Regions from separate parts of the Streptomyces sp. NPDC002640 genome, predicted to be linked through region 1. Evidence: riboswitches for the same ligand, from Rfam matches in the RefSeq annotation. Region 1 holds a riboswitch; each other region holds the start of a gene.
The links. A riboswitch is a leader RNA that binds a small molecule or an ion and turns the genes downstream of it on or off. The one in region 1 is predicted to bind cobalamin.

Region 2: it holds a riboswitch for cobalamin, as region 1 does, so the genes downstream of both, cobN (cobaltochelatase subunit CobN) here and ACWD3O_RS12970 (GHMP family kinase ATP-binding protein) in region 1, are expected to answer to the same signal.
Region 3: it holds a riboswitch for cobalamin, as region 1 does, so the genes downstream of both, ACWD3O_RS10630 (ABC transporter substrate-binding protein) here and ACWD3O_RS12970 (GHMP family kinase ATP-binding protein) in region 1, are expected to answer to the same signal.
Region 4: it holds a riboswitch for cobalamin, as region 1 does, so the genes downstream of both, ACWD3O_RS23795 (VWA domain-containing protein) here and ACWD3O_RS12970 (GHMP family kinase ATP-binding protein) in region 1, are expected to answer to the same signal.

Annotation. Positions count from the first base shown of each region.
Region 1 covers NZ_JBSFVZ010000008.1:61,315-68,578, reverse strand. The annotation lists gene ACWD3O_RS12980 (TMEM175 family protein) at 1-333, opposite strand, end outside; gene ACWD3O_RS12975 (ferric reductase-like transmembrane domain-containing protein) at 469-1,464, opposite strand; cobalamin riboswitch at 1,683-1,922, shown strand; gene ACWD3O_RS12970 (GHMP family kinase ATP-binding protein) at 2,126-3,031, shown strand; gene ACWD3O_RS12965 (cysteine synthase family protein) at 3,028-4,050, shown strand; gene ACWD3O_RS12960 (ATP-grasp domain-containing protein) at 4,047-5,300, shown strand; gene ACWD3O_RS12955 (MFS transporter) at 5,293-6,534, shown strand; gene ACWD3O_RS12950 (class I SAM-dependent methyltransferase) at 6,541-7,264, shown strand, end outside.
Region 2 covers NZ_JBSFVZ010000019.1:89,171-96,434, forward strand. The annotation lists gene ACWD3O_RS23740 (crotonase/enoyl-CoA hydratase family protein) at 1-450, opposite strand, end outside; gene ACWD3O_RS23745 (histidine phosphatase family protein) at 507-1,136, opposite strand; gene ACWD3O_RS23750 (condensation domain-containing protein) at 1,432-2,883, shown strand; cobalamin riboswitch at 2,891-3,022, shown strand; gene cobN (cobaltochelatase subunit CobN) at 3,065-6,646, shown strand; gene cobF (precorrin-6A synthase (deacetylating)) at 6,643-7,264, shown strand, end outside.
Region 3 covers NZ_JBSFVZ010000006.1:135,687-142,950, reverse strand. The annotation lists gene ACWD3O_RS10640 (ABC transporter ATP-binding protein) at 1-75, opposite strand, end outside; gene ACWD3O_RS10635 (FecCD family ABC transporter permease) at 72-1,136, opposite strand; gene ACWD3O_RS10630 (ABC transporter substrate-binding protein) at 1,133-2,206, opposite strand; cobalamin riboswitch at 2,248-2,430, opposite strand; gene ACWD3O_RS10625 (alpha/beta hydrolase) at 2,581-3,552, opposite strand; gene ACWD3O_RS10620 (NUDIX domain-containing protein) at 3,704-4,426, opposite strand; gene ACWD3O_RS10615 (DUF4406 domain-containing protein) at 4,423-4,806, opposite strand; gene ACWD3O_RS10610 (DeoR/GlpR family DNA-binding transcription regulator) at 4,855-5,613, shown strand; gene ACWD3O_RS10605 (ornithine cyclodeaminase family protein) at 5,692-6,675, opposite strand; gene ACWD3O_RS10600 (PhzF family phenazine biosynthesis protein) at 6,672-7,264, opposite strand, start outside.
Region 4 covers NZ_JBSFVZ010000019.1:100,934-108,197, reverse strand. The annotation lists gene ACWD3O_RS23810 (precorrin-2 C(20)-methyltransferase) at 1-184, shown strand, start outside; gene ACWD3O_RS23805 (cobalt-precorrin-4/precorrin-4 C(11)-methyltransferase) at 181-948, shown strand; gene cbiE (precorrin-6y C5,15-methyltransferase (decarboxylating) subunit CbiE) at 920-2,170, opposite strand; cobalamin riboswitch at 2,230-2,363, shown strand; gene ACWD3O_RS23795 (VWA domain-containing protein) at 2,391-4,556, shown strand; gene cobO (cob(I)yrinic acid a,c-diamide adenosyltransferase) at 4,556-5,170, shown strand; gene ACWD3O_RS23785 (cobyrinate a,c-diamide synthase) at 5,164-7,264, shown strand, end outside.

The DNA.
Region 1 (7,264 bases):
CGGGAAGGGGATCAGGGAGATCAGCGCCAGGAAGGCGACGTTGCACCAGAAGAGGGTGCCGTTGATCCACTCCGCCTCGCGCAGCACCGAGTGGTGGGCCCGCCAGAACAGGGCGATCACGGCGGCGCTCAACAGGAACGTCCCGACCTGGCCCTGCACGTCGCCGAGCGCGTCCGACAGGGCCCGCCCCCGTAGCCCGTCGGGCACGTCGATGTCGAGCACCAGCAGCGTCATGGCGATGGCCACCACGCCGTCGGTCAACGCGAGAACCCGGTGCTTCGGCAGGTACTTCTGCTCCGGAGCGGCGGCTGTGTGCCCGTGGCCCGTATCCATGCTCCCGTGGTAGCACCACCCGCGTGCCGTCCCCCGGCACCACCGCCACCGGCCGCCCGCGTGTCGTGGACCGGACTCCGGATCAGGGGGTGCCGGGGGACGCGGCGGGCGATAGCCCTGCGGTGGCCGACCGGATCACTCCGTCTCCTTCTCGTGCGGGCTGCTCGCCGGAGCCTCGGCCGGCCGCTCCCTGCCTCCGTCATGACCGGAGACGACCACGACGAGGATGCCGACGACCACGGCCCCGGCGAGAACCCTGCCCGCCGCCCGCAGCGTCCACCCCGGCAGTGAGCCCCCCGGACCGCCCGCACCCCGCCCCGGGGCGCCCAGTCGCTCCGCGCGGCGGGCGGGTCTCAGCAACCGCACCAGCAGCAGCACGGCGACGGGGAGTTGCAGCAGCCACAGCACCGTGCGGGGCCACTCGCCGTACCAGACGTTGGTGCCGTACAGCAGCGTGTGCCACACGCTCAGCACGTACACGACGATCACGAAGCGGTGCAGCCGCCGCCAGGTGGTGGCGCCGATGCGGTTGCGGACGTAGAAGAGCAGGCCCAGCGGCACGGCCAGATACAGGGCCGCCTGGCCGATGGGGATGGCGATCTGCCCGGTCCCGGAGTCGTACCAGCCGGGCACGAAGGAGTCGGCGAAACCGGTCCACAGCCGCTTCAGCCACGTCAACTCGGTCTCGTAGCGGACGAGTTCGGCCGCGAACATCAGCGCGTGCGCGAACATCAGAGCCATCGTCGTCAGGCTCGTGGTGCGGTGCCAGCGCTCCAGGACCTGGCGGGAGACGGGTAATCGGCCGGGTCTCGGCCCCGACAGCAGCAGGCCGAGCATGACCGTGCCCCAGGCCCACAGCAGTCCCGACCACCCGAAGGCCTGGCTGAGCAGGTACATCCAGTACGTGGCCGGGTCGTCCATGAACGGCATGATCGCGACCGTCGCCGACTCGCCGGAGCCCATCCGCGCCCACAGGAACACGAAGACGGCGGCCGTGACCAGGACCGCCGCCGTCGCGTCGGGCACCGCGGCCCGCAGGTCGGTGCGCAGGGTGACCCGGCCGGCCGCGGGTCCCTCACGGACGGGCAGGGCGGTCGTGCCGTCGTCTCCCGACGGCGTCGTGGGCGACATCTGGACCTCCGGTGAGCGCGGGACACCGATGCTCGGTGTGCGGGTGTGGTGGGCGTCACCAGTGTGATCGAGGCGGGTGTGCTTCACCGAGGCGTCATTCGGCCAGTGTGACTCCGGATGACCGGCCGGGCCCTCCTATGGCTGTGGAGCGCTCATGGCCGCCGACGGCATTCGGACAACCAGTCACGCGCCACTGCCGCCGCGGATCGTGCCCCCCTAACCTGATGCCTGCAGTCGGTTCGCGCCTCCTGCCCGGTCAGGCGTCGGGCGGCGCGACGCAAGAGGGAACCCGGTGCGAACCCGGGACTGTCCCGCAGCGGTGAGTGGGAGCGACAGCCGTCGGCAGCACCGGGCCTCTCAGGGACGAGAGCCGGGGAACCGACGGCCCGCAGGCGCTTCGCCGGACCTCCGGAGGGCCGGCCCACGAGTCCGAAGACCTGCCACTGCGCCCGCACCTGGCGTGCGGGTTGTACACGGTGACCTCGTGGACCGGGTTGGCGGTACGGACGGCCGTACAGCGTACGGCACGGGTTGTGCCGCGCCTCCTGCCCTGTCCCGCTCAGCAGTCCGGGACCACGAAGGAGGACGTGTCCGTGACCGTGCGATCCGTCGTGGGCCCCGGGGGATGCGGGGCGCTCCGCCGTGCGACGGGGCGGACCGCATGGTGCTGACATCCGCCGAGGAGCACCCCCTGCCCGGGCACACGCCCGCAGCCATGGTGTCCGGAGTCTGCCACGGCACCCTGGGCGAGCTGTACCAGGGCCCGCTGCGGGCGGGTGGCGAGCCGGACATCGCCGTGGTGTCCTTTCCCGTGGACCGGCACTCCTGGGTGCACTTCACCCCCGGGGCGGAACCGTCGAGCACGTTGCCCGTCGGGGAGAAGTCCGCCGCGGCGGTCGGCCTCTTCCTGCGGCACTTCGGGCTCACGCTGCCGCCGGGCCGCTGGAGCGCCCACTCGGAACTGACGGTCGGCGTGGGAATGGCGAGTTCGACCGCCGACATCGTGGCGACCCTGCGTTGCCTGTTCCGGGTCTTCGGGCTGCCCTACGACCTGGACGTCGTCCTCGGCATCCTGTCGGCGATCGAACGGTCCGACAGCGTCTTCCTCGACGAGTTCGCCCTTCACCTGAGCGGCCGGCATCGCGTGGTGAAGCGGCTGGGCACGGACCTCGGGTTCCACACCGCCTACATCACCGAGCCCGGGACGGTGGACACCTCCGCCGTCACCGCCGAACTCGTGGCGCACTACCGCAGGCGGGGCGAGGAGTACGAGCGGTGCCTGGCCGATCTCCTCAAGGGGTTCGCCTCACGCGACCCCGTCGTCATCGCCCGCGCCGCCACCACCAGCGCCGTCCTCTCCCAGGAGGTGCTGCCCAAGACGACCTTCGACGCCCTGCTCGCCCGCCGCGAACGGTTCGGTGCCGACGGCGTCTTCGTCGCCCACACGGGCCGGGTGATCGGCTACCTCTTCCGCGGCCGCCCCGGCCCCGACGTCAAGGCGGACGTCTCCGCGTTCTTCCGCTCACAAGGCCATCAGTGTTCCTTCGCCCAAGGAGGTTACGGATGATCCACCCCCACATCGCGGACGCCCTGAAGATCCCCGACCTGGTCCGTCTGTCCGACGGCCTCGTCCTGATCCGGTTCGAGTCCATGAAGATCTACTCGGCGCTGGCCGCCGTCCGTCATCTCCTGGAGCGGGGCACGATCCGCCCGGGGCAGACCTTGGTCGACAGCTCCAGCGGCATCTACGCCTACGCCCTGGCACTGGCCTGCCACCGCTACGGGATGCGCTGCCACATCGTCGCGTCGACCACGGTGGACACCACCACCCGGGCCCAGCTGGAGATCCTCGGCGCCACCGTGGAACAGGTCAGACCCTCGCAGAACCTCAAACTGGACCAGGAGTTACGGGTGGCGCGGGTGAAGGAGATCCTGGCCGCCCACCCGGACCGGCACTGGATGCGCCAGTACCACGACGACGTCCACTACCTCGGGTACCAGGAGGTCGCCGACCGCGTCACGACCGCGTTCCCGGACACCCGGCTGACCGTCGTCGGCGGCGTGGGATCGGGGGCGTCGACAGGAGGCATCGTGGAACGCCTGCGTGCCACGGACCCCTCGGTGCGGCTGGTGGGTGTCCAGCCCTTCGGCAGCGTCACCTTCGGCAGCCAGGACCACGACGACCCGGAGGCGATCATCGCCGGTATCGGGTCGTCGATCGTCTTCGACAACGTTCGCCACCACCTCTACGACGCCGTCCACTGGCTGGACTTCACCCACGCCATGTCCGGCACGATCGCCCTGCTGCGCGACCATGCCGTGTTCGCCGGGCTGTCCACCGGCGCCGGATACCTGGCCGCCACCTACGAGACCCGCCGCCATCCCGACCGATTACACCTGGTGATCGGAGCCGACACCGGACACCGCTATGTCGACCGGGTGTTCGCCCGGCACGCGGAAGCACTGGATCCCTCGGCGCTGAAACCGGCCGAGGTGTCCGGCCCCGAGGAGATGTCCATGCCGTGGTCCACGGCGGCCTGGCGGCGCACCGCCGGCCCGACACGACGGAAGGAGCGGGCGGCATGACCATCGCCTGTCTCGAAGCACTCACCTTCGGCCTCGGGCACCTGGTGCGCGCGGCCGACGCACTCGGCGAGCGCCTGCTCCTGCTCACCAGGGACCGCTCCTACTACACGTACGAGCTGCGGCGGCTGCCGGACGACGCCCTCGACGTCGTGGAGACGGACACCTTCGACGTGGAGGCAGTGGCGGACCTGCTGCACCGGACGGCTGGGCTGCGCGGCCTGATCAGCTCGACCGACACCTGGACGCTGGTGGGCGCGGATCTCGCGGAACGCCTCGGTCTGCCGGGGCTCGATCCGGCCGTGCTGAGGCTGACGCGGGACAAGGCGGCCGTCCGCAACCGCCTGCACGGCGCGGGGCTGACGCGCGGACGCGCCGTGGAGGTCACCGGCACGGGGCAACGCGAGCTGCTGCTGAAGGAGGTCGGCCTGCCCGCCGTCCTCAAGGACACGGCGGGCACCGGGAGCCAGAACGTCTGGCTGGCGCGGTCCGAGTGGGAGCTGGACGCGGCCCTGGGCGAGTCGGCCGGGCGGGAGCTGAAAGGGCGGTTGTTCGCCGAGCCGTACTTCAGCGGGCCGGTGTACAGCGCCGAGACCATCACCTGGGCGGGCCGGACCCGGCTGCTGGGCGTCTCCAGCCGGCTGATGTCACCGGAACCGCACTTCCGGGAGGAGATCACCGCGTTCCCCGTCGCCTTCCCCGAGGCGCGGCGCGCCGAGCTGGAGCGGTGGCTGGACCGGGTGCTCGCGGCCATCGGCTACACCGACCGTTTCGCCCACGTGGAGTTCGTCCTGACGACCGGCGGCCCGGAAGTCGTCGAGGTCAATCCCCGGATCGGAGGTGCTCTCGTCGGGGAGGGCATGTGCCGGGCGCTCGGCGTCAACGTGTACGAGGCCATGGCCGAGGCCGCGCTAGGCCGCCGTCCCGGACTGATGGACGCCGACCTGCCCGGAGGCCCGGCCGTCGCCTTCGTCCTGGGCTACCCGGCCGAGCCCGGGGTGTTCACCGGCGTCGACGGGCTGGAGCGGCTGGGAGACATGCCGGGCACTCCTGCCTGGTATCCGGTCAAGTCGGCCGGCGACACGATCGAGCACCTGGGCGACAGTCGCGGCTACGCCGGCATCGTCTACGCGGAGGCCGAGACCGCCGAACTGGCCACCCACCACGCGGTGGCCGCGGCGAACGCCCTGACCGTGCTCACCGAGCCGTCGCCGCCGGGGGAGGGCACCGGCCGCGAGACGTCCGGTGGGTGAGGCGACGCCCGGAGCCGTGCGGCTGCGGGCCGTGCCGGCCCTGCTCGACGGCCCGCTGCGGTTCCTGCTGCTCAGCTCGTTCCTCATCCCGCTCGGCAGTTTCATGGTCCTGCCGTTCATGTCGGTGTTCCTGCACGAGCGGCTCGGCATGGGGCTCGGCACGGTGGGCGTCGTGCTGGCGGCGGCGTCCCTGGTGCAGTTCTCCGGGGGGATCCTGGGCGGGGCCCTGGCGGACCGGATCGGACTGCGCCGCACGATGGTGTGGGCACTGCTCATCCGCACGGCCGGGTTCCTCGGCCTCCTGCTGGCGCTGCGCTGGCCGCCGCTGGCGGTCGGAGCACTGGTCCTCACCTGCTGCGGCGCGGCTCTGTACCTGCCCGCCAACAAGGCCTACCTGGTGCACGGCGTGGACGACGGGTTCCGGCCGGCCTTCCTGTCGGCGGGCAACGCGGCCCTCAACGCCGGCATGGCCGTGGGGCCACTGGTGGCCGGACCGTTCGTCCTGTCCTCCCCCGGCTGGCTCTTCACCGCCGTCACCGCCCTCTTCGTCCTGGTCACCGCGGGCCACCTGCGGCTCCCGGTCGCGCCCGGGGGAAGGGCGGCGGACCCGGGGACGGCCGGGCGCGGCGGTCTGCTGGCCGGGGTGGCACTCCTGCCCTTCGCCGCCAACGCGATCGCCTTCTACCTCTACTTCCACTTCCAGCACTACCTGGCGGTGTACGCCGTCGAGCGGGCCTCCAGCACCTTCTACAGTCTGGTCCTGCTGCTCTGCTTCGCCCTGGTCATCGTCGTCCAGCCGCTCGCGTCGGACGCGATCGGGCGCATGTCGTACCCCGCGGCCCTCACGGCCGGCTTCACCGGTCTGGGAGCCGGACTGGCCGTCCTGGCGATCGGCACCCGGCCGGCGCTGCTGGCGGGCGGAGCGCTGATCACCCTGGGCGACATCGTCCTGTTCCTCAAGAACGACCTGGAGGCACTGCGCCGCAGCCCGCGGTCGGACGCCGTGGTCTTCGGCCAGCAACGGCTCGCCGCGGGGCTCGGGGCGTGCGCGAGCGGAGTGCTCGGCGGCCAGATGTACAGCCTCACCGCCGACTCCGGGGACACGGGGCGGTTCTGGCTGCTGGCCGCAGCCCAGTGCCTGCTGCTGCCTCCGGTGCTGCTGGCCGTGCGCGGCCGGACGACGGAACACCCCACCTCACGACGGACAGACACGACCGACACGAAGGAGCACTGAGACCGCATGCCACGGACCGGCGGATTCCAGGACGACGACTTCTGGACCGAGTTCCACGACTTCCTGTTCTCGGAACAACGCCACACCCAGGCCGAGGAGCTCCTCGCGACCTCCCCGCTGCTGTCCTTCCCCGCCGGAGCCCGCGTGCTGGACCTGTGCTGCGGCCCGGGGGTCTTCACCGTGCCGCTCGCCCGCCGGGGCCATGACGTCACCGGGGTGGACCTGAGTCCCGCCATGCTCGACCGGGCCCGCAAGCACACGGCCGAAGCGGGCGTCGATGTCGCCTACGTGCGGGCCGACGCCCGCACCTACGAGGCGCCGGGCGCCTTCGACGTCGTGCTCAACATGTTCACCTCGTTCGGCTACTTCGAGGATCCGGCCGACAACGCCCGCGTGCTGCGCACCATGCACACCTGTCTCGCACCCGGCGGCACGCTCGTGCTGGACCTGGCCGGCAAGGAACTCCTCGCCCGCAGGGTCACCCCGCCCAAGGTGGTGCGGCGGGGCGAGGATCTGATGGTGCAGACCGACACCGTGCTGGACGACTGGGCCCGGTTGCGCAGCGACTGGGTGCTGGTGCGGGGCGAACGGGTGACGCGGGCCGCGCTGGTGTGGTTCGTCTACAGCGCGGTGGAGCTGCGGCGGATGGTGGAGGACGCCGGCTTCGGCCGGGTGGAGGTCTTCGGCGGCTTCGACGGCCGCCCCTACGACCAGGACGCCGAACGGCTGG
Region 2 (7,264 bases), on a different contig from region 1:
GATCCTGGGCAGGCGGGCGGTTCCGCCGTCGATCAGGGGCACTCCCCAGCGTCGGCAGAAGACGCCCATCACGGCGTCGCGTTCGACGACGCGGAGGTCGGCGAGCAGGGCCAGTTCCAGTCCGCCGGCGACGGCGTGCCCGGTGACGGCGGCGATCAGCGGCTTGGTGAGGTGCGTCCGGGTGGGGCCCATGGGGCCCGGCGCCGCCCCGTCCGGGGTGAGCTCGTTGCGGCGGGCGGGGTCGGCGACGGCGGTGAGGTCGGCGCCCGCGCAGAAGGTGCCGCCCGCGCCGGCCAGGACCGCGACCTTCCGTTCCGGGTCGGCCTCGAACTCCTCGAAGACGCGCTCGAGTTCGGTGGCCATGGGCCCGTCCACCGCGTTGCGGCGGTCGGGGCGGTCGAGCCACACGGTGGTGACGGGGCCTTCGGTCTCGACCCGTACGTCGGGCACGGGCACCTCCGGTTCTCGGGGCGGGGGGACGATTCGTGTGACGGGCCGCGTGCGGCTCAGACGTGGAGTTCCGGCGGCAGGCCGGTCCACCGGAGGGGTTCGGGCAGGTGGCGGGTGTCGTTGTACACGAGCAGGGCGGGGGGACGGTCGGGGCTGTAGCGGATGACGGTGAGGGCGGCGTGGGCGTGGTGGAGGCCGATCCAGCGGCCGGGCGGCGCGTCGAGGGCGGCGCGGACGAGCCGGCCGATGAGGAAGTTGTGGGTGATCACCAGTTCGTGGCGGGGTGTGTCCTGGTCGGCCGGGCCGGTGAAGCGGTCGAGGGCGGCGCGGGCGAGCGCCGGGCCGTGCTCGCGCTCCGGGGCCGGGAAGGACGCGAGGAAGGTGAGGATCCTGTCGGCGGAGGCGGGGTGGAGTTCCTCACGGGCGGGGAGGTGGGGGACGTAGTCCCCGGCCGGGTCGCACGGGTGGGCGGGGACGCCGCCGAGCCGCCCGGTGATCAGTGCCGCCGTCTCGGTGGTCCTGGGCAGGGGGCCGTGGTGCACGGCGGCGAGGGGGACGCCGCTGTCCCGCAGGCGGGTGCCGAGGAGGGTGGCCTGGTGACGGCCGCGCTCGGTGAGGGACGCCTCGTCGGCGTCGGCCTCGCCGTGGCGGGTGAGGTAGAGGTAGCGGTCGGACCCGGTGGACAAGTGGTGTCTCCCTGCTGATCGCGGCGGGATCCGGCACCGAACCAGTCTGCACGCGACGGTAGTTGACGGCTCTGGTGTCGGACGCGGAAGCCCGCGTCGCGGTTCCGGGCTGGCGTTCGACCCGTTTCCTCGCTCTCGCCCGCCTCGTTGGGCATGCGTCGAAGAAGCCCGGGCGGACGAGGCTTTGCAGGCGGGCGGCGGGACGAGGGCTGGTGTTCGCCGTCGGGGGCCGGGCCGGTGCAACGGGCCGACGCGCGGTGCCTCCCTCTCCGCCCCTACGAAGGGAAACGCCCCGGTGCGAGTGACCGACATCCAGCGATGCGACGTGCGCCCCGGACTGCTCGTCGAGTGGACGCTCAGTCCGGACACCGTCGAGGCGGCCGCCGGCCTGCCGGAGGACGCGCGTCCCCCGGCGTACGTGCAGGAGTCGCACATCAGGACGGCCCGGTCGGTGCGCGAGGACGGTCTGTTCGTCCCGACCTGGGTCGGAGCGGCGTTCGACGTCCCTGGGATGGTGGACCTGGACGCGCTCCAGCACGCCCTGCACACCTGGACGTCGCGGCACGAGACGCTGCGCAGCGGGTTCCGCTGGGACGGGGGCGCGATGCGCCGGTTCACGCTGGACGCCGAGGCGGTGCGCCTGCGGCGTGAGGTGGTCGGCGAGTTCGGCGACCCGCGGCGGCTGGCCGGCCATCTGCAGGACCGGTTCGACGTGGCCGCGGACGCGCTGGACTGGCCGAACTTCATCTACGCGGCGGTGGTCCGGGAGGACTGCACCAGCGTCTACATGGCCTTCGACCACAGCAACGTGGACGCCTACTCGCTGCACCGCATCCCCGCCGAGGTGCACGAGTTCTACGCGGCGGCCGTGGAGGGCCGGGCGGTGGAGCAGCGGCCCGCGGGCAGTTACGTCGACTTCTGCGAGGCCGAGCGGGCGGACGCGGACCGGGTGGACGACGGTCACGAGATCGTGGCGCGCTGGCGGGAGTTCGTCGCCCGGTGCGACGGGCGGCTGCCCAATTTTCCCGTCGACCTGGGGCTGGAGACGGAGGGCAAGCTGCCCACGCAGAAGCTGATGCAGGACATGCTGGGCGGGGCGGGCGAGGCGGCGGGCTTCGAGGCGTACTGCCGGCCGTTCGGCGGTTCCCTGGTGGGTGTGCTGGCCGCGACGGCGGTGATCGTGCGGGAGATCGCGGGCACGGACGTGTACCGGACGGTGGTGCCCTTCCACACCCGGGCCAAGTCGCAGTGGCAGGACTCCGTGGGCTGGTACGTCGGCGGGGTGCCCATCGAGGTGGACCTGTCGGACGGGGCCGGTTTCGAGGAGGCGCTGCGGCGGGTGCGGGCGGCGTTGCGGGAGAACCGGCGGCTGGCGCGGATGCCGATCGCGCGGGTGCTGCGGCTGCTGGGGGCGGAGTTCCGGCCCACCTCGCCCGACCTGTACTCGATCGTGTCGTTCGTCGACGGGCGCACGGTGCCCGGGTCGGAGCGGTGGGACGAGCTGCACGCGTACGGGCTGCTGAGGGTGTCGTACGGGGACCAGGTGTGCGTGTGGGTGAGCAGGGTGCACGAGGGGTTGCAGTTCGCCGCCCGGTACCCGGACACCGGTCCGGCGCTGCGGAGCATGGAGCGGTACCTGGAGCGGCTGCGGGAGCTCGTCGCGGAGGTCGCCCGTGCGTCGGCCGGCGAACGGGAACCGGGGGCACCGGTGTCGGCCGGGGCGCGGGAACCGGGGGCCCTGGTGTGAGACGGGCGGTGCCCGGATAGGGTGGGGCTCCACCAACTCGTGGCGCAGGAACCCGGTGCGATTCCGGGGCGGTTCCGCCACTGTGACGTTCCCCTCCCCGGGGACGCAGCCAGACACTGGCCACGGGTTGTCCGACCGTCGTACGGGGCGAGAACCCCGAGGGAGGATCACGGCCTTGACCGTGCCTGTTGCCCTGCTGTCCACGTCCGACACCGATCTGCTCTCCGCGCGGGCCAGTGGCGCCGCGTACGCGTGGGCGAATCCGTCCCGGGCCTCCGACGAGGAACTCGCCGCCGCCGTGGAGGGTGCCGCCCTCGTGGTGGTGCGGCTGCTCGGCTCCCCGCACGACCTGTGGCCGGGGCTGGCCGCGGTCCGGGAGCGGGGGACGCCGCTGGTGGTGCTCGGCGGCGAGCTCCAGCCGAGCGCCGAGCTGATGGAGCACTCGACCGTCCCGGTGGGGGTGGCCGCCGACGCGCACCGCTACCTGGCGGAGGGCGGCCCGGCCAACCTGCGGCGGCTGCACGCCTTCCTCTCCGACACCGTGCTGCTGACCGGTGAGGGCTTCGAGCCGCCGGAGGCCGTGCCGCTGTGGGGGTTCGCCGAGCGGGCGCCGCGCGACCCGTCGCTCCCCCGGGTGGGGATCCTCTACTACCGGGCGCACGAGGCCGGCGGGAACGCGACGTTCGCGCACGACCTGGCGGACGCGGTGGACGCCACCGGTCTCGCGGTGGGCGTGCCGGTGTTCGCGGGGTCGCTGCGGTCGGCGCCGGACGAGCTGTACGCGGCGCTCGGCGGGTTCGACGCGCTGGTGGTGACCGTGCTGGCGGCCGGTGGCAGCGTCCCGGCGTCGGCGGGTGCCGGGGGCGACGACGAGGCGTGGGACGTGGAGCGGATGGCCGCTCTGGACGTCCCGGTGCTGCAGGGGCTCTGCCTGACGAGTTCGCGGGCCGAGTGGGAGGCGTCGGAGGACGGCGTCACGCCGCTGGACTCGGCCAGCCAGATCGCCATCCCGGAGTTCGACGGGCGGATCATCACCGTGCCGTTCTCCTTCAAGGAGATCGACCGGGACGGGCTGCCCCGCTACGTCGCGGACCCCGAGCGGTGCGCCCGGCTGGCGGGGATCGCGGTCAACCACGCCCGGCTGCGGCACGTCCCGAACGGGGACAAGCGGATCGCGGTGGTGCTGTCGGCGTATCCGACCAAGCACTCCCGGATCGGCAACGCCGTCGGTCTGGACACGCCCCGCTCCGCGGTCCGGCTGCTGCGCCGGCTGCGGGAGGAGGGCTACGACCTGGGCGCCCCCGGTGAACTGCCCGGGCTGGACCTGCCGGACGACCAGGAGGCCGGCGACGCGCTGATCCACGCGGTGATCGCGGCGGGCGGGCAGGACGAGGAGTGGCTGACCTCCGGGCAGCTCACCGACGCCCACGTGCGGATCACCGCCGACCAGTACGCGGCATGGACGGCGGACCTCCCGCAGGGGCTGCGGGAGGCGATGGCCGAGGCGTGGGGTCCCGCCCCGGGCCGGCTCTTCGTCAACGAGGCCGGGGAGATCGTGCTGGCCGCGCTGCGCGCGGGCAACGTGGTGGTGCTGGTGCAGCCGCCGCGCGGCTTCGGGGAGAACCCGGTGGCGATCTACCACGACCCGTCGCTGCCGCCGAGCCACCACTACCTGGCCGCCTACCGCTGGCTGGAGAACGGTTTCGGCGCGCACGCGCTCGTCCACCTGGGCAAGCACGGTTCGCTGGAGTGGCTGCCGGGCAAGAACGCCGCGCTGTCGGCGGAGTGCGCCACCGACGCGGCGCTCGGCTCGCTGCCGCTGGTCTACCCGTTCCTGGTGAACGACCCGGGCGAGGGCGCGCAGGCCAAGCGGCGGGCGCACGCCACCGTCGTCGACCACCTGATCCCGCCGATGGCACGCGCCGAGTCCTACGGCGACATCGCGCGCCTGGAGCAGCTGCTGGACGAGCACGCGAACATCGCGTCGATGGACCCGGCGAAGCTGCCGGCGGTCCGGGGCGAGATCTGGTCGCTGATGCGCGCCGCCGAGATGCACCGGGACCTCGGGCTCGAACAGCGCCCGGACGACGAGGAGTTCGACGACTTCCTGCTCCATGTCGACGGCTGGCTGTGCGAGATCAAGGACGCGCAGATCCGGGACGGTCTCCATGTGCTGGGCGAGGCCCCGGAGGGCGAGGCGCGGGTCAACCTGGTGCTGGCGATCCTGCGGGCCGCCCAGGTGTGGGGCGGGGTCGGCGGGGCGGTGCCCGGGCTGCGGAAGGCGCTGGGCCTGAAGGACGACGAGCGGCTGGAGTCGGTCGACGGCGTGGAGGCGCGTGCGCGCGAGCTGGTGGAGCGGATGGAGGCCGCCGGCTGGAGCCCCGGGGCGGCCGCCGCGCTGCACGACGATCCCGAGGTGCGGCGGGTGCTGGAGTTCGCCGCCGAGCAGGTGGTGCCGCGGCTGGCGCGGACGACGGAGGAGCTGGACCATGTGGTCCACGCGCTGGCCGGCGGGTACGTGCCCGCGGGCCCCTCGGGGTCGCCGCTGCGCGGCCTGGTGAACGTGCTGCCGACCGGGCGGAACTTCTACACCGTCGACCCCCGGGCGGTGCCTTCGCGGCTGGCCTGGCAGACCGGTCAGGCGATGGCCCGGTCGCTGGTGGAGCGGCACCTCCAAGACACCGGGGAGTATCCGAGGTCGGTCGGCCTGTCGGTGTGGGGGACGTCGGCGATGCGGACCTCCGGCGACGACGTCGCGGAGGTGCTGGCGCTGCTGGGCGTGCGGCCCGAGTGGGACGAGGCGTCCCGGCGGGTGTCGCGGCTGGAGGTGGTGCCGCCGGAGGAGCTGGGCCGCCCCCGGATCGACGTGACGGTGCGGATCTCGGGCTTCTTCCGGGACGCCTTCCCGCACGTGGTGGCGATGCTGGACGACGCGGTGCGGATGGTCGCCGCGCTCGACGAGCCCGACGACGCGAACTACGTGCGGGCGCACGCCCGGGCCGACCTCGCGGAGCACGGGGACGAACGCCGCGCCACCACGCGGATCTTCGGCTCCAAGCCCGGTTCCTACGGCGCGGGCATCCTGCAGCTGGTGGAGTCCGGCAGCTGGCGTGACGACCGCGACCTGGCCGAGGTGTACACGGCGTGGGGCGGGTTCGCGTACGGACGCGGTCTCGACGGCGTGCCGGCGGCGGACGACATGCGCGCCAACTACCGGCGGATCAAGGTGGCGGCGAAGAACATCGACAGCGCCGAGCACGACATCGCGGACTCCGACGACTACTTCCAGTACCACGGCGGCATGATCGCCACCGTGCGCGCGCTGACCGGCGCGGACCCGAAGGCGTACGTGGGCGACTCCACCACGCCGGACGCGGTGCGCACCCGCACGCTGGCCGAGGAGACCGCCCGGGTCTTCCGGGCGCGCGTGGTCAACCCGCGGTGGATCGCGGCGATGCGCCGGCACGGCTACAAGGGTGCCTTCGAGCTGGCGGCGACGGTGGACTACCTCTTCGGCTTCGACGCCACGGCCGGCGTGGTGCACGACTGGATGTACGAGAAGCTGGCCGCCGAGTACGTGCTGGACGAGGAGACGCAGGAGTTCCTGCGGCGCTCCAACCCGTGGGCGCTGCACGGCATCGTGGAGCGGCTGCACGAGGCGGCGGAGCGCGGCCTGTGGGCCGAGCCCGACCCCGCGACGCTGCAGGCGATGTCCGAGGTCTACCTGGAGGTCGAGGGCGAGCTGGAGGAGCGGTCCGAGTGAGCGTGGCGGTGCGGGTGCGGATCCTCGGCATCGGCATGGGGCCGCGGCACCTGACGGCCGAGGTCGTGGAGGCGCTGCGGGACTGCGACTACGCGGTGGCGGCCCGCAAGTCCGAGGAGGACGGGCTGCTGGAGCTGCGGCGCGCGGTGTGCGCGGCGCACGGCGTGGAGCTGGTGGAGGTGCCCGACCCGGAGCGGGACCGCCGGGACCCGAAGGACTATCCGGGGGCGGTGGCCGCCTGGCACGAGGCCCGGGTGGCCGCCTACGAGCGGGTGCTGGCCGCCCGGGGCGGCACGGCGGCGTTCCTGGTGTGGGGCGATCCGGCGCTGTACGACTCGACGGTGCGGATCGTGGAGCGGATCGCCGAGCGGGCCGTGGTGCCGGTGGAGTACGACGTGCTGCCGGGGGTGAGCGCGCCTCAACTGCTGGCGGCGCGGCACCGGATGGTGCTGCACGAGGTGGGCCGGCCGGTGCAGGTGACCACCGCCCGGCGGCTGGCCGAGGCGGTCGCCGCCGGGCAGGAGAACATCGTGGTGATGCTCGGGTCCGAGCCGCGGTTCGAGGGTCTGGAGGACTGGCGGGTCTGGTGGGGCGCCAATCTCGGCACGGAGAGCGAGG
Region 3 (7,264 bases), on a different contig from region 1:
CACCCGGTCGGCGGCGAGGGTGGGTTCCGCGGTGGGCGGCGTGCCGGCGGGCCGCCGCCGGACCGGGGCCGTCATCGCGTCCTCCTGGTGCGGTACAGGACCAGGACGAACGCCGGGACGCCGACCAGCGAGGTGACCACGCCCACCGGCACCTCCTGGGGGTCGAGGACGGTACGGGCGAGGGTGTCGGCCCAGACCAGGAACACCGCCCCGGCGAGTGCGGTGACCGGCAGCAGCCGGGCGTGCCCCGGGCCGACGAGGGCGCGGGCGGCGTGCGGGAGGACCAGGCCGACGAAGCCGATCGCGCCCGCCGAGCTGACCAGCGCGGCGGTCAGCAGCGCCGTCACGGACAGCAGCACCAGCCGGGTCCGGGCGACCGGGACACCGAGCGTGGCCGCGGCGTCCTGGCCGAAGGCGAAGGCGTCCAGACTGCGCGCGTGGCCCAGGCACACCACGAGGGCGAGCGCCAGGACCGCGGCGCACAGCCCCACCTCGGTCCAGCCGGCCCCGCTCAGCGAGCCGAGCAGCCAGAACAGCACGCCCCGGGTGGTCTCCGCGTCGGCCGCCGTCGTCACCACGAACGAGGTCAGCGCGGAGAACAGCTGCATCGCCGCCACCCCGGACAGCACCACCCGGTCCGTCGTCCCGCCGAGCGTGTGGCTGAGCAACAGCACCAGGGCGAACGAGCCGACCGCGCCGAGGAAGGCGCCGCCGGACAGGGACAGGACACCGCCGCCCGCGCCGACGACGATGACCAGGACGGCGCCGGTGGACGCCCCGGAGGAGACGCCCAGCACGAACGGGTCGGCGAGCGGGTTGCGCAGCAGCGACTGCATCACCGCGCCGCAGACCGCGAGCCCGGCGCCGCACACCGCGGCGAGCAGGGTGCGCGGCAGCCGCAGGTCCCAGACGATGCCCTCGCGGATCGCGGTGAGGTCCGACGCGCCCCCGCCCAGGCGGGAGGCGACCACGGACCAGACGTCGCCCACCCCGACGGACGCCGGGCCGATGGTGATGGCCACGGCGACGGACAGGGCGAGCAGCGCCAGTCCGCCGCCCACGCCGGCCACGACGGGCAGCGCCCCGGTGGCCCTCCGCGTCGCGGGGACGGGGGAGGGGCGCAGGGACGTGGTCATCCGGCGAGCCCGTGCTCGCGCAGCGCCGCGGCCACCTTCTCGACGCCCTCCACGGTGCGGATCGTCGGGTTCATGGCCTGCCCGCTGAGCAGCACGTACCGCTTCTCCCGCACCGCCTTCAGGTTCCTGGTCGCCGGATGCGACTCCAGGAAGGCGATCTTGCCGGCGGCCGACTCGGCGGTCTGCGACCTGCGGGTGAGGTCGCCGAGGACGAGCAGGTCGGGGTCGCGGTCGGCGACGGTCTCCCAGTTGACCTGGGGCCATTCCTGGGTGCTGTCGTCGAGGACGTTCTTCGCGCCGAGCGCGTCGGTGATGACGCCGGGGGCTCCGCAGCAGCCCGCCATGTAGGGGGACTCCTGGTTCGCGAACCAGTACAGGACGGTGGTGTCCCCGGCGTCGATCCCCGAGGAGGCGTCGGCGACACGGCTCCGCAGCCGGTCGACCAGCCGCTCGCCGCGCTCCTCCACGCCGAAGACGCGGGCCAGTTCCCGCACCTCCCGGTAGACCGTGTCCATGGTCAGGGGTTCGGTGCGTGCGCCGTCACCGCCGCCGCTGTTGTCCTTGCCCTCGCAGTCGGCGGGCGACAGGTACGTCGGCACGCCGAGCTCGGTGAACTTCTCGCGGGGGGCCACGCCGCCCTTGCCCAGGGTGGACGTGAAGGAGGCGGCCACGAAGTCCGGTTCGGCGTCCAGTACGCGCTCGAAGGACGGCTGGTTGTCGGCGAGCCGGGGCACCCCGGTGCCGGCCTTCTCCAGTCCCTTCATGACCGGATCGGTCCAGGTGGCGGTTCCCGCCATGCGGTCCGCGAGGCCGAGCGAGAGCAGGATCTCGGTGGTGCCCTGGTTCAGGGACACGGCCCGCCGCGGCGGAGCCTCGACGGTCACCCGCTGCCCGCAGTTCTCGAACGTGACGGCTTCCGCGCCGGAGCGGGCGGAGCCGCCTGACCCGGCGGACGCGCCGGAGCCGGTCCCGGAGGCGGAGTCGGAGGCGGGGCCGGAACCGCAGGCGGTGAGCAGGAGCGCACCGGTCAGGAGCAGGGCGGAACGGCGGGCGGGGCGTGACAGATGCACGGCAGAGGCTTCCTCGGCGTCGGACCCATACGCGGGGTCGCGTGGACGTTCGGTCGCCAGCAGGTCTTCGGACTCGGGATCACCCCGGCGAGGCGCCTTCCCGGACCCGGCCGTGACCGTCGTCCAGTGGCTGCTGCCTCGCCCGTCACCCTTACCGCTGCGCGTCAGTTCCGGTCTCTCACCGGATTCCCTGACCCGTGGACGCGGACGACCGCGTCCACGAGTGCGACTGGCGTTCGGAAGCTACCACGCCGCGCTCGAGCGGCCCGCGGCGCCCTGGGCGAACCCGCGCCGCGACGCGTGGTTCCCGCGGCCGAGGCGCCGGCAGCCCGCACGAGACGGAGGCGGAGTGGCGGGCCCCGGCGGGGGAGGGGTCAGCTCTCGTGGAGGGCCTTCTTCAGGGCGTCGACGGCCAGGTGGCGGGCGACGTTCGCGGCACGGGTGTCGCGCAGGCTGTCCAGGAGCAGGAAGTCGTGGACCATGCCGGCCACGCGCACGGAGGTGACGTCGACGCCTGCCTCGCGGAGCTTGTTGGCGTACTTCTCTCCCTCGTCGCGCAGGACGTCCGCCTCGTCGGTGATGACGAGGGTGGGCGGCAGGTCCTTGAGCTGCTCCAGGCTCGCCCGCAGGGGGGCGGCGTACGGCTCGGTGCGCTGCGAGGGCTCGGAGTACTGGTCCCAGAACCAGATCATGCCGTCCCGGGTGAGGTAGTAGCCCTCGGCGAACTGGTGGTACGACGGGGTGTCGAAGTCCGCGTCGGCCACCGGGTACAGCAGGACCTGCGCCTTCAGGTCGATGCCGCCGCGCTCCTTGTTCATCAGGGCGAAGACGGTGGACATGCAGCCGCCCACGGACTCGCCGGTGACCGCGACACGGGAGGTGTCCAGGCCGTGGTCGGAGCCGTTCTCCAGCAGCCACTGTCCGACGGCGTAGTTCTGCTCCACCTGGGTCGGGTACTTCGCCTCCGGGGCCCGGTCGTACACCGGGAACACCCCGGCCGCGCCGGCGCCGACGGCCAGTTCGCGGAAGAGCCGGTCGTGGGTCTTCTCGTCGCCGAAGACCCAGCCGGCGCCGTGGATGTAGAAGACGACGGGCAGCGGGCCGGTGGCGCCCTTGGGCCTGATGATGCGGGTGCGGACCGTGCCCCACTCGCCGGCGTCGACCTCCACCCACTCCTCGTCCACCTCGGGCCGGGGCACGCTCGCGTCGCTCTGCAGGCCCAGGAGGATGTCGCGGCCCTGCTCCGGCGGCACCTCGTAGATCCGGGGGTGCGGGTCGGTCGCCTCGGCCAGTTCCTTCGCCGCCGGTTCCAGGAAGGGCGTGACGGGCGCGGGCAGATCGCTCATGCGGACTCCAGGTGCTCGGGCGTCCGGCGGCCACGGGGTGGTGGTCCGGACGCGCACTCCCCCCTGCTCCTCCTCCATGATCCCGGCCGCCCGCCCCCACGCAACCCGGCCGGGCGCCCGCGGACGCGGGGACCCGGCCGGGCGGTGGACGTCAGCGGCGCGCGGGCGTGGTGGGGTCCGTGTCCGCCGGGGGCAGGGCGGAGGGGGAGGCGGAGGGGGCGAAGGGGCCGTGGAGGGCAGCCCACTGCAGGAGCAGCACGGTCTTGCCGTCGGTGATGCGCCCGTCGAGGGTCATCGCGAGGGCCTCCGTGAAGGGCAGTTCGAGGACCTCGATGTCCTCGCCCTCCTCCTCCACGCCGCCTCCGGCTCCCGTGCGGTCGCCGGGGGTGTAGGGGGCGGCGAAGAAGTGGAGGCGCTCGGTGACCGAGCCGGGGCTCATGTACGCGTCGAGCACGTGGGTGAGCGGACCGAGGACGACGCCGAGTTCCTCGGCGGCCTCGCGGCGGATCGCCGTCTCCGGGTCGTCCGCGTCGAGCAGCCCCGCCGCGGCCTCGACGAGCATGCCGTCCGGGTGGTCGTTGACGTAGGCCGGGTAGCGGAACTGACGGGTGAGCAGGACGCGCCCGCGCCCGGTGTGGTAGGGCAGGACCACGGCGCCGTTGCCGCGGTCGTACGTCTCGCGCACCTGTGTCTCCCAGCGGCCGTCGCGGCGCCGGTAGTCGAACGTCGTGCGGCGCAGGACGTGCCAGCCCCGCGAGGTCAGTTCGACGTCGCGGACCCGGACGCCGGGGTTGCGGTCGAGGTGGCGTCCCGCCCGGTCGAGGCCGGTCCGGCCGCGGTGGTCGGGGACGTCCACCCCGGGCCGGGGCGTCACGCCTCCACCCGCCGGCCGAGGACCGGGATCTCCGCCACGTCGTGGTAGACGGGCAGGCCGCGGCGGCGTGCGAACGCGACGTCCTGGTCGGCGCCGACGGACTCGCCGGGCAGCCGCAGCACGGCGTCGCAGCGGGCCAGCAGGCGCTCGGCGGTCGGGTACAGCACCTCGTCGGCGAGGGGGTCGGTGGGGCCGGCGCCGGCCGAGTGCAGCACGGGCAGGGCGATCCACTCGCCGATGACGGGAAGGTGTCCGGCGGCGAACACGGGCCAGGCGGCCGCTTCGAGGCGTTCGAGGTTGGCGGCCATGGCCGCCGGGTCGCCACCGGTGCCGGAGCGGTAGGGGCCGGCGATGAGGATGAGGAGCGGCTTGTCGGTCATGGGCGCTACGATACATGCAGAAACGTGCAAGAACGGGAGAGAACAAGGATGCTGGCTGCCGAACGACGGGACCACCTGCTGGATCTGCTGGCCCGGCGGGGCAAGATCGTCGCCAAGGAGGTCGCCGCCGAGCTGGGCATCTCCGAGGACTCCGTGCGGCGTGACCTGCGCGATCTGGCGAGTGAGGGGCTGTGCCAGCGGGTCTACGGCGGGGCGCTGCCCGTCTCGCCGGCCGTGGTGGACTACGGCGCCCGGCAGAGCGTGGCCCCGGACGGCAAACGCAAGGTCGCCGCGGTGGCCGCCGGGCTGGTGCGGCCGGGCGGCGCGGTGATCCTCGACGGCGGCACCACCGCGCTGGCCGTCGCCCGGGCGCTCCCGCGCGAGCTGGACTGCACCGTGATCACGCACAGCCCGACGATCGCCGTCGCCCTGCTCGCCCACCCGCGGACCGAGGTCTTCCTGCTGGGCGGCCGCCTCTTCAAGCACTCGGCGGTCGCCTGCGGCGCGGCCGCGGTCGAGGCCGCGCGGAACGTCTCCGCCGACCTCTTCCTGCTCGGCGTCACCGGCGTGCACCCCGAGGCGGGGCTCACCACCGGCGACGCCGAGGAGGCGGCGATGAAGCGGGCCCTGGCGGCACGGGCCGCGGACACCTACGTCCTCGCCTCCTCCGAGAAGATCGGCACCGCCTCCCGGTTCCGGGTCCTGCCCTGGGAGGAGATCAGCGGACTGGTCACGGACCGGAGCGCGGACGACCCGGTGCTCGAGCAGCTCACACGGAGCGGGGTCGAGGTCCTGCCGGCCGGGTGACGGCAGGCGGGGTGACGGCGGGGTCGGTGACGGCGGGGTCCGCCTGGCGGATCCGGGCTTCTGGGGGCCGCCCGGAGGTCATCGGCCCATTCCTTCCAGCAGGGCGAGGGCGGTCTCGGCCGCGGCGAGGTCCTGCGGACCGATACCGATGAGCTTGGCGACCGTGATGTCGTCCGGTGTCCGCCGTCCGGGGACCAGGCCGGCCAGGACCTCGCCGATCTCGCCGTCGACGCGGCCCCGTGTGACCTCGCCGCGGGTGACGGCCGCGTGAACGTCGCCGAGGCGGAGGGCGAGGTCCCGGCTGTCGACGAGGACCCGAGTGGCGCGGCGCAGGCACGCGCCGTCGAGTTCACGCTTGTCCGGGTCGTCGGCGCCGAGGGCGGTGACGTGCTGGCCGGGGCGCAGCCAGGAGCCGAACAGGACGGGGGTGGGGCTCGCGGTCGCGGTGACGACGATGTCCGAGTGGCCCACGGCCCGCTCCGGATCGGAGGTCGCCACGACGTCGACGCGCGGCAGGTCCCGGCCGAGGCGATCGGCGAGGGCGACCGCACGGCCGTGGTCGCGGCCCCAGACGTGGAGCCGGCGGACCGGGCGCACCAGGGCGAGCGCGCGGGCCTGGAGTTCGGCCTGTCTGCCGGTGCCGAGGACGGTGGCGCGGGTAGCGTCCGATCGGGACAGGGCGCGGGCGCAGACGGCTCCGGCGGCGGCCGTGCGGAGGTCGGACAGGTGATGCTCGTCCTCCAGAAGGGCGGTGACGGCACCGGTCGAGGCGTCGAAGAGCGCGACGAATCCGCCGCCCTCCGGCAGGCCGCGTGTCCGGTTCCCCGGGAACCAGTTGGCCACCTTGACGAGGAAGTGGCGGCCCCCCGGCAGGTGGGCGGCCTTGACGTGGGCGTCGCCGCCGTCGGCGACGGGCAGCACCATGACGGGCGCCCGGGCGCCTTCGGTGGTGCTGAACGCGGTGAAGGCGTCGGCGACGGGTTCCACGAGGTCGGCGAGGCCCACGGCCGCGCGGATGCGGTCGGCCGGGTAGTGGCGGAAGCCGGGCATGGTGGTCCTCACTCGGGCAGGGTGTCGAGGACGCCGCGGGCCACCGGGCTCACGTCGCCACCGACCCGCACGTTGTGCAGCGCGTCGGGGTGTCCCTGCGGCAGGACGGTGAGCCGGCTCGGACGGCCGGTGAAGCGTCCCTGTCGCAGGACGAACTCCTTCTCCACGGGTACGACGCCGTACCGGGCCAGGTACGCGCCGACGCAGCCGGCCGCGCTGCCGGTCGCCACGTCCTCCAGGACACCGTCGTTGTTCCAGTGGCGGCCTTCCAGCGCCTTGACGTCGAGCAGGTAGGCGAACTGCGCGCCGTACCGCCCGACCAGGGCGGCGAAGTCGCGACGGACGATCCTCGCCCCGGCCAGGCCCATGGTCACCGGCACGACCAGGTACCGCAGCCCGGTGGAGACGACGGCCGGGGGGAGACCGGCGAGGACCTCCACCGGCAGGTTCAAGGCTGCCGCGACCTCCGCCCTCTCCTCCGCCGGCACGGTCGCGAGGAACTCGGGCGCTCCCTGGTCCAGCTCCGCGTGGAAGCCGGTGGCGGTGCGCCGGGTGGACACCTCGACGGTCCTGCCGGGCAGGTGGAACGTCCGGCGCAGGG
Region 4 (7,264 bases), on a different contig from region 1:
GCCGGAGACCGTGGTCGTGGTGGGACGCGACGTCGGACGCGCCGGCGAGGAACTGACCGTCACCACGCTCGGCGAACTCGACCCGGCCACCATCGACATGCGGTGCCTGCTCATCGTCGGCGCCTCCGGCACCCGCGTCTCGGCGACCGGCCGCGTCTGGACCCCGCGGTGGGTGAAGCCGTGACCGTCCACTTCGTCGGCGCCGGCCCCGGAGCGGCCGACCTGCTCACCGTCCGCGCCGTGCGCCTGCTCGCCGAGGCCGGCACCGTCCTCTACCCGGGCACCTACCTCGACCCGAAGGTCCTCGACCACTGCGCCCCGGGCGCCCGGCTGGTGGACACCCAGCGGCTCGACCTCGACCGCATCACCGAGCACCTGGTCACCGCCCACCGGGCGGGGGAGCAGGTCGTGCGGCTGACCTCCGGCGACCCCTCGCTCTACTCGGCGCTCGCCGAACAGACCCGCCGCCTCGACGCGCAGGGCGTGCCCTGGGACGTCACCCCCGGCGTGCCCGCCTACGCCGCCGCGGCCGCCGTGGTGGGGCGGGAGCTGACCGTGCCGCTGCTGGCCCAGTCGGTGGTCCTCACCCGCACCCGGGCCCGGTCCACGCCGATGCCCGGCGCCGAGTCGCTCGCCGCGTTCGCCGCCACCCGCGCCACCCTGGTGCTCCACCTCGCCATCACCCGGATCCGCGACCTGATGGCGGAGATCGAGCCCGAGTACGGCCCCGACTGCCCCGTCGTCGTCGTGCACCGGGCGAGCCAGCCGCAGGAGTCGGTGCTCCGCGGCACCGTCGCCGGCATCGCCGACGCCGTCGAGGAGGCCGGGCTGCGGCAGGCCGCGGTCATCCTGGTGGGCCGGGCACTCGACCCGGCCCCCGGCGGGGAATCGTTCCTCTACGACCCCGCCCGCCCCCGCCTCAGCCCACCGTCAGGCTCCACTGGGTGACCGTCCGCGACGGCGTCCACCCGGTGAACGAGCCGATCGGCGCCGTCGTCTCCACCGCCAGGCGGGTCAACTCCCCGCCGTGGCGGCGGTAGGCGTCCGCCAGCATCGCCTCGGTCTCCAGCGTCACCCCGTGCACCACCAGCCGGCCGCCCGGCCCAAGCGCCCCGAGACATGCCTCCAGGACGCCCGGCCGGGTCGCCCCGCCGCCCACGAACACCGCGTCCGGAGCCGGCAGCCCGGCCAGCGCGTCCGGCGCCCGCCCGGTCACCACCCGCAGCCCCGGCACGCCCAGCCGGCCCGCGTTCCGCGCCACCCGCTCCGCCCGCCCGGCGTTCGCCTCCACGGCCGTGGTGCGGCAGGACGGGTGCGCCCGCATCCACTCGATCCCCACCGAGCCCGCCCCCGCGCCCACGTCCCACAGGTGCTGCCCCGGCGCGGGCGCCAGCCGGGCCAGCGCCGAGGCCCGCAGATCACGCCTGGTGAGCTGCCCGTCGTTCTCGAACGCGTCGTCCGGCAGCCCCGCGACCAGGCCGTAGGCCGGCGGCCCCGCCAACTCCAGCGCCAGCACGTGCAGTTCGGGCACGTCCTGGGGAGGTGACGCCAGCCAGCCGTCCGCCGTGGCCGCCAGCCGGGACTCCGTCGCCGCGCCCAGATCACCGAGCACCGTCATCACGGTCGCCCCGTACCCCGCGCCCGCCAGCAGCGCCGCCACCGCGTCCGGCGTCCGCGCGTCCGAGGACAGCACCAGCACCCGGTGACCGGGCGCCAACTCCCGCAGCAGCAACCGCGGATCACGGCCGACCAGTGTCACCACGGCGCACCGCTCCGACGGCCAGCCCATCCGGGCCCGCGCCAACGCCACCGAGGACACCGCGGGTTCGACCCGCACCGCCCCGACCCCCAGCAGGTCCAGGAGCGTCGTGCCGATCCCCGACACCAGCGGGTCGCCGGAGGCCAGCGCCACCACCCGCGCCCCGCCGACGGACTCCAGCAGGGCCGGCAGCCCCTCCCGCAGCGGCGAGGGCCACGCCTCCCGGCGCTGCCCCGCGACCTCCGGCAGCATCGCCAGGTGCCGCCGCCCGCCCAGCACCACGTCCGCCCCCAGCACCACCCGCCGCAACCGCTCGGGCAGCGAGGCCCAACCGTCGGCGGCCACGCCGACGACGGTGACCCGGGGGGCCGCGATTTCGGGAAGAAGGGGAGGGGGCGTGCCGATCGTCATACCCCTGACGCTATCGTGGTCGATCACAGGCACGAGGTGCCCCTACGGCCCAGCCATCGGAAACGGTGAGGACGGTCCACGGGGAGAATCTGGGAAGCCCGGTGAGAATCCGGCACAGGCCCGCTGCGGTGAACCGAGCCTCGCTCACGAGGACTCGGCAAGTCCGAAGACCGGCCTCGCGCCCGCCCTTTACGGATGGCGAAACGAGCGGGAGCCTCACATGCCATTGGTGCGTTCGCACTACCCCTTTTCCGCGATCGTCGGCTGCGACGCCGCCGAACTCGACGACCTCGGCCTCTCCCTGGTCCTGACCGGCATCTCACCCGCCATCGGCGGCGTCCTGGTCCGCGGCGAGAAGGGCACCGCCAAGTCCACCGCGGCCCGCGCGCTCGCCGCCCTGCTGCCGCCCGTCGGCGTCCACCCCCAGGACCGGTTCTCCACCGACCCCGCGGACCCGGACGACGACTCCCCGGACGGCCCCTTCGACCCCGGCACGCCCCTGGAGAGCCGCCCGGTCCGCCTGGTGGAACTCCCCGTCGGCGCCACCGAGGACCGCGTCCTCGGCTCCCTCCACCTCGAACAGGCCCTCTCGCACGGCAAGGTGGCCTACGAACCCGGCCTGCTGGCCCGCGCCCACCGCGGCATCCTCTACGCCGACGAGGTCAACCTCCTGCCCGACCACCTGGTCGACCTGCTCCTCGACGCCGCCGCCACCGGCCGGGTCACCGTCGAACGCGACGGGTTCTCCATGGAGCACGCCGCCCGGTTCCTGCTCATCGGCACCATGAACCCGGAGGAGGGCGAACTCCGCCCCCAGCTCCTCGACCGGTTCGGCCTCACCGTCGAGGTCGCCGCGCCCCGCGACCCCGCGGCCCGCGCCGAGGTGGTGCGCCGCCGGATGGCCTACGACGCCGACCCCGCCGCCTTCACCGCCCGCCACCGGCCGGCGGAGCAGGCCCTGGCCGCCCGTGTCGCCGCCGCCCGCGAACGGCTGTCCCGGGTCACCCTGTCGGACGCCGCCCTCGGCAAGATCGCCGAGATATGCGCCGCGTTCGACGTCGACGGTCTGCGCGCCGACATCGTCACCGCCCGCACCGCCGTCGCCCACGCCGCGTGGGCCGGGCGGACCACCGTCACCCGCGCCGACATCCGCCGCGCCGCCCGGCTCGCCCTGCCGCACCGCAGGCGCCGCAACCCCTTCGACGCGCCCGGGCTCGACGAGGACCTGCTCGACCGGATCCTCGGCGACGACGAACTCCCCCCGGACCCGCCCACCCCGCCGGAGGGCGGGGGACCGGACGGACAGGACGACGGCCCCGACCAGGACGGCCCGCAGGACGACGCCCCCGGCGACGACCCGGCAGCGGGGGAGGACCCCGGCGGCCCCCACCAGGAGGACACCGGCCACCGGCCGGGCCGGGACGACCGGCCCACCTCCGCCGGCGCCGCGGCCTACACCGCCGTCGCGGCCGACACCTCCGGCACGGACGGCACCGCCCCCACCGACACGCCCGCCACCCCCGACGGCGGGAAGCCCGGCGACACGGGGCCGAAGGCCGACGGCCGGACCACCACCGTCCAGGCCACCGCCCCCTACCGCCCCCGCCTCCTCACCGTCCGCGGCACCGGCGAGGGCACCGACGGCCGCCGGAGCCGCGCCATCGGCACCCGCGGCCGCCGCGTCGGCACCGCCCGGCCCGGCCGGCACGCCCGCGGACCCCTCCACCTCGTGGAGACCGTGCGCGCCGCCTCCGCCCGCACCGCGACGACGCGGCCCGGCGGCCGCCTGCGCCTGCGCCCCGAGGACCTGCGCACGGCCGTCCGTGAGGGGCGCGAGGCCAACCTGGTCCTGTTCTGCGTCGACGCCTCCGGCTCCATGGCCGCGCGCAGGCGCATGGTGCAGGTCAAGACCGCCGTGCTGTCCCTGCTCCTGGACGCCTACCGCCGCCGCGACAAGGTCGGCCTGATCACCTTCCGCGGCACCGCCGCCGAACTCGCCCTCCCTCCCACCCACTCCGTCGACATCGCCGCGGCCCGCCTGGACGACCTCCCGGCCGGCGGCCGGACCCCGCTCGCCGAGGGCCTGCTCGAGGCCGCCCGCGTCGTCGCCCGCGAACGCCGCCGCGACCCACGGCTGCGCCCCCTGCTGGTCGTGGTCACCGACGGCCGCGCCACCGGGGGCAAGGACGCCGTCGCCCGCTCCCTGCACGCCGCCGACCAGGTCGCCTCGCTCGGCGTCAGCACCGTCGTCGTCGACAGCGAGTCCGGGCCGATGCGCCTCGGCCTCGCCGCGCACCTGGCCGCCCGCCTGCACGCCGACCACCTGCCCGTCCGCGAGGTCAGCGCCGCCGCGCTGAGCACCGCCGTCCGAGAGAGGGCCGCCTGATGCCCCAGGGACAGCCCACCACCGTCCCCGACGACGGCCTCACCACCCGCCAGCGCCGCAACAAGCCCCTCCTCGTCGTCCACACCGGCGACGGCAAGGGCAAGTCGACCGCCGCCTTCGGCCTCGCCCTGCGCGGCTGGAACCAGGGCTGGCGCATCGGGGTCTTCCAGTTCGTCAAGTCCGCCAAGTGGCGCATCGGCGAGCAGACCGTCCTCGAACGCCTCGGCCGGCTCCACGAGGAGACCGGCGAGGGCGGCCCCGTCGACTGGCACAAGATGGGCTCCGGCTGGTCCTGGACCCGCAAGCAGGGCGACGGCGAGGACCACGCCGCGGCCGCCGCCGAGGGCTGGGCCGAGATCAAGCGCCGCCTCGCCGACCAGACGTACGACCTGCTGGTCCTCGACGAGTTCACCTACCCCATCGCCTGGGGCTGGATCGACGTCGAGGACGTCGTCACCGCCCTGCGCGAACGTCCGGGCCGCCAGCACGTGGTCGTCACCGGCCGCCGCGCCGCCCCCGAACTGCTCGAGGTGGCCGACCTCGTCACCGAGATGACCAAGATCAAGCACCCCATGGACGCGGGCCAGAAGGGCCAGCGAGGCATCGAATGGTGACCCCCGACCCGACCGGGCCGCGGGACACACCGGACGGGCGCCTGCCGCGGATCATGATCGCCGCACCGATGACCGGACAGGGCAAGACCACCGTCGCCACCGGCCTGATGGCCGCCCTGCGCGACGCCGGGCACACCGTCAGCGGCCACAAGACCGGCCCCGACTACATCGACCCCGGCTACCACGCCCTCGCCACCGGCCGCCCCGGCCGCAACCTCGACCCCCACCTCGTCGGCGAGGAACGGGTCGCGCCGCTCCTCCTCCACGGCGCCCGGGGCGCCGACCTCGCGGTCGTCGAAGGCGTGATGGGCCTGCACGACGGACGGATCGGCGGCGACGGCTTCGCCTCCACCGCCCATGTCGCCGCCCTCACCCGGACCCCCGTCGTCCTGGTCGTCGACATCTCCCGCATGTCCCGCTCGGCCGCCGCGATCGTCGAGGGCATGGCCGCCTACGACCTGTCCGTGGAGGTCGTCGGCGTCATCCTCAACAAGGCCGGCTCCCGGCGCAACGTCGCCGAGATACGCCGGGCGCTGCGACTGCCCGTGCTCGGCGTCGTCCACCGCGACGAGGGGATCGCCGCCCCCTCCCGGCACCTCGGCCTGGTCCCCGCCTCGGAACGCGCCGACTCCGCCGAGGCCGTGCGACGCCTCGGCGAAAGCATCGGCCGCCAGGTCGACCTGGACGCGATCCTCGCCCTCGCCCGCAGCGCGCCGCCGCTCGACGCCCGCGCCTGGAACCCGGCCGACGAGGTGACCGCCCCGGCCGGGGCCGCCCGCCCCGTCGTCGCCGTCGCGGGCGGCCGCGCGTTCACGTTCCGGTACGCCGAGACCGACGAACTCCTCACCGCGGCGGGCTGCGAGGTCGTGCCCTTCGACCCGCTCACCGACACCGCCCTGCCCTCCGGCACCCGGGGCCTCTACCTCGGGGGCGGCTTCCCCGAGGTCTACGCCGCGGAACTCGCCGCCAACCGACCGCTGATGGCCGAGATCCGCGAGGCCGTCCGGGCCGGGGTGCCGACCGTCGCCGAATGCGCCGGGCTGCTCTACCTCGCGGAGACCCTGGACGACACCGCCATGGCCGGCGCCGTCCCCGCCCACGCCCGGATGGCCGAACGCCTCACCCTCCGCTACCCGCGGGCCCTCTCGCCCGGCGACACCCTCCTCACCCGGGCGGGGGAGCGGGTCACCGGGCACGAGTTCCACCGGACCGTCACCGCGCCCGCCGCCTCGGCCGCCACCCCCGCCTGGGAGATCGACGGTCTGCCCGAGGGCTTCGCCTCACCGTCCTTGCACGCCTCCTACCTGCACGTCCACTGGGCCGGTCACCCCCGCCTCGCGCAGCGGTTCGCCGCAGCGGCGACCGGGACCGCGGCGGCACCCGTCCCGGGGCCGCGGTCCGCCGCGGCCCTCGTGTCCGCCCCGGCGCAGGTGTCCGCCCCGGCGTCCACGCCGGCGCCGGGGGCAGGCGAGGCAACGGCGGCAGTCGTGGCGCCCGCGACCCCCGAGGGCGGCCTCGCGGCACCCAGCCGCGGCCTCGCGGCGCCTGCGGGCAGCCTGGCGGCGCCTGCGGGCAGCCTGGCGGCGCCTGCGGCACCTGGTGGCGGCCTCGCTGCACCTGTGGGCGGCCTGGCGGCGTCCGCGGGCAGCCCGGCGGCGCCTGCGGGCAGCCTGGCGGCGCCTGCGGCACCTGGTGGCGGCCTCGCTGCACCTGTGGGCGGCCTGGCGGCGCCCGTGGTGTCCGCGGGCAACCTGGCGGCGCCCGAGGCATCCGTGGGCAGCCCGGCGGCGCCCGTGGCATCCGCGAGCGGTCTGGCGGTATCCCCGGGCGGCCGGGCGGCGCCTGCGGCACCCGCGGGCGCCCTCGCGACCCCCGTGGCGGACCCGTTGCGGCACCACGGTGACGTGGAGGCCCGTGACGGACTCCTGGACCTCGCCGTCAACGTCTACTCCGGCGAGCGCCCCGACTGGCTCGAGCGCGCCCTGCGCGCCGGCATCGCCGAGGCCGCCGCGTACCCCGACCCGGAACCCGCCCGCCGGGCCGTCGCACGGCGCCACGGGCGGCCCCCGGCCGAGGCGCTGCCCACCGCGGGGG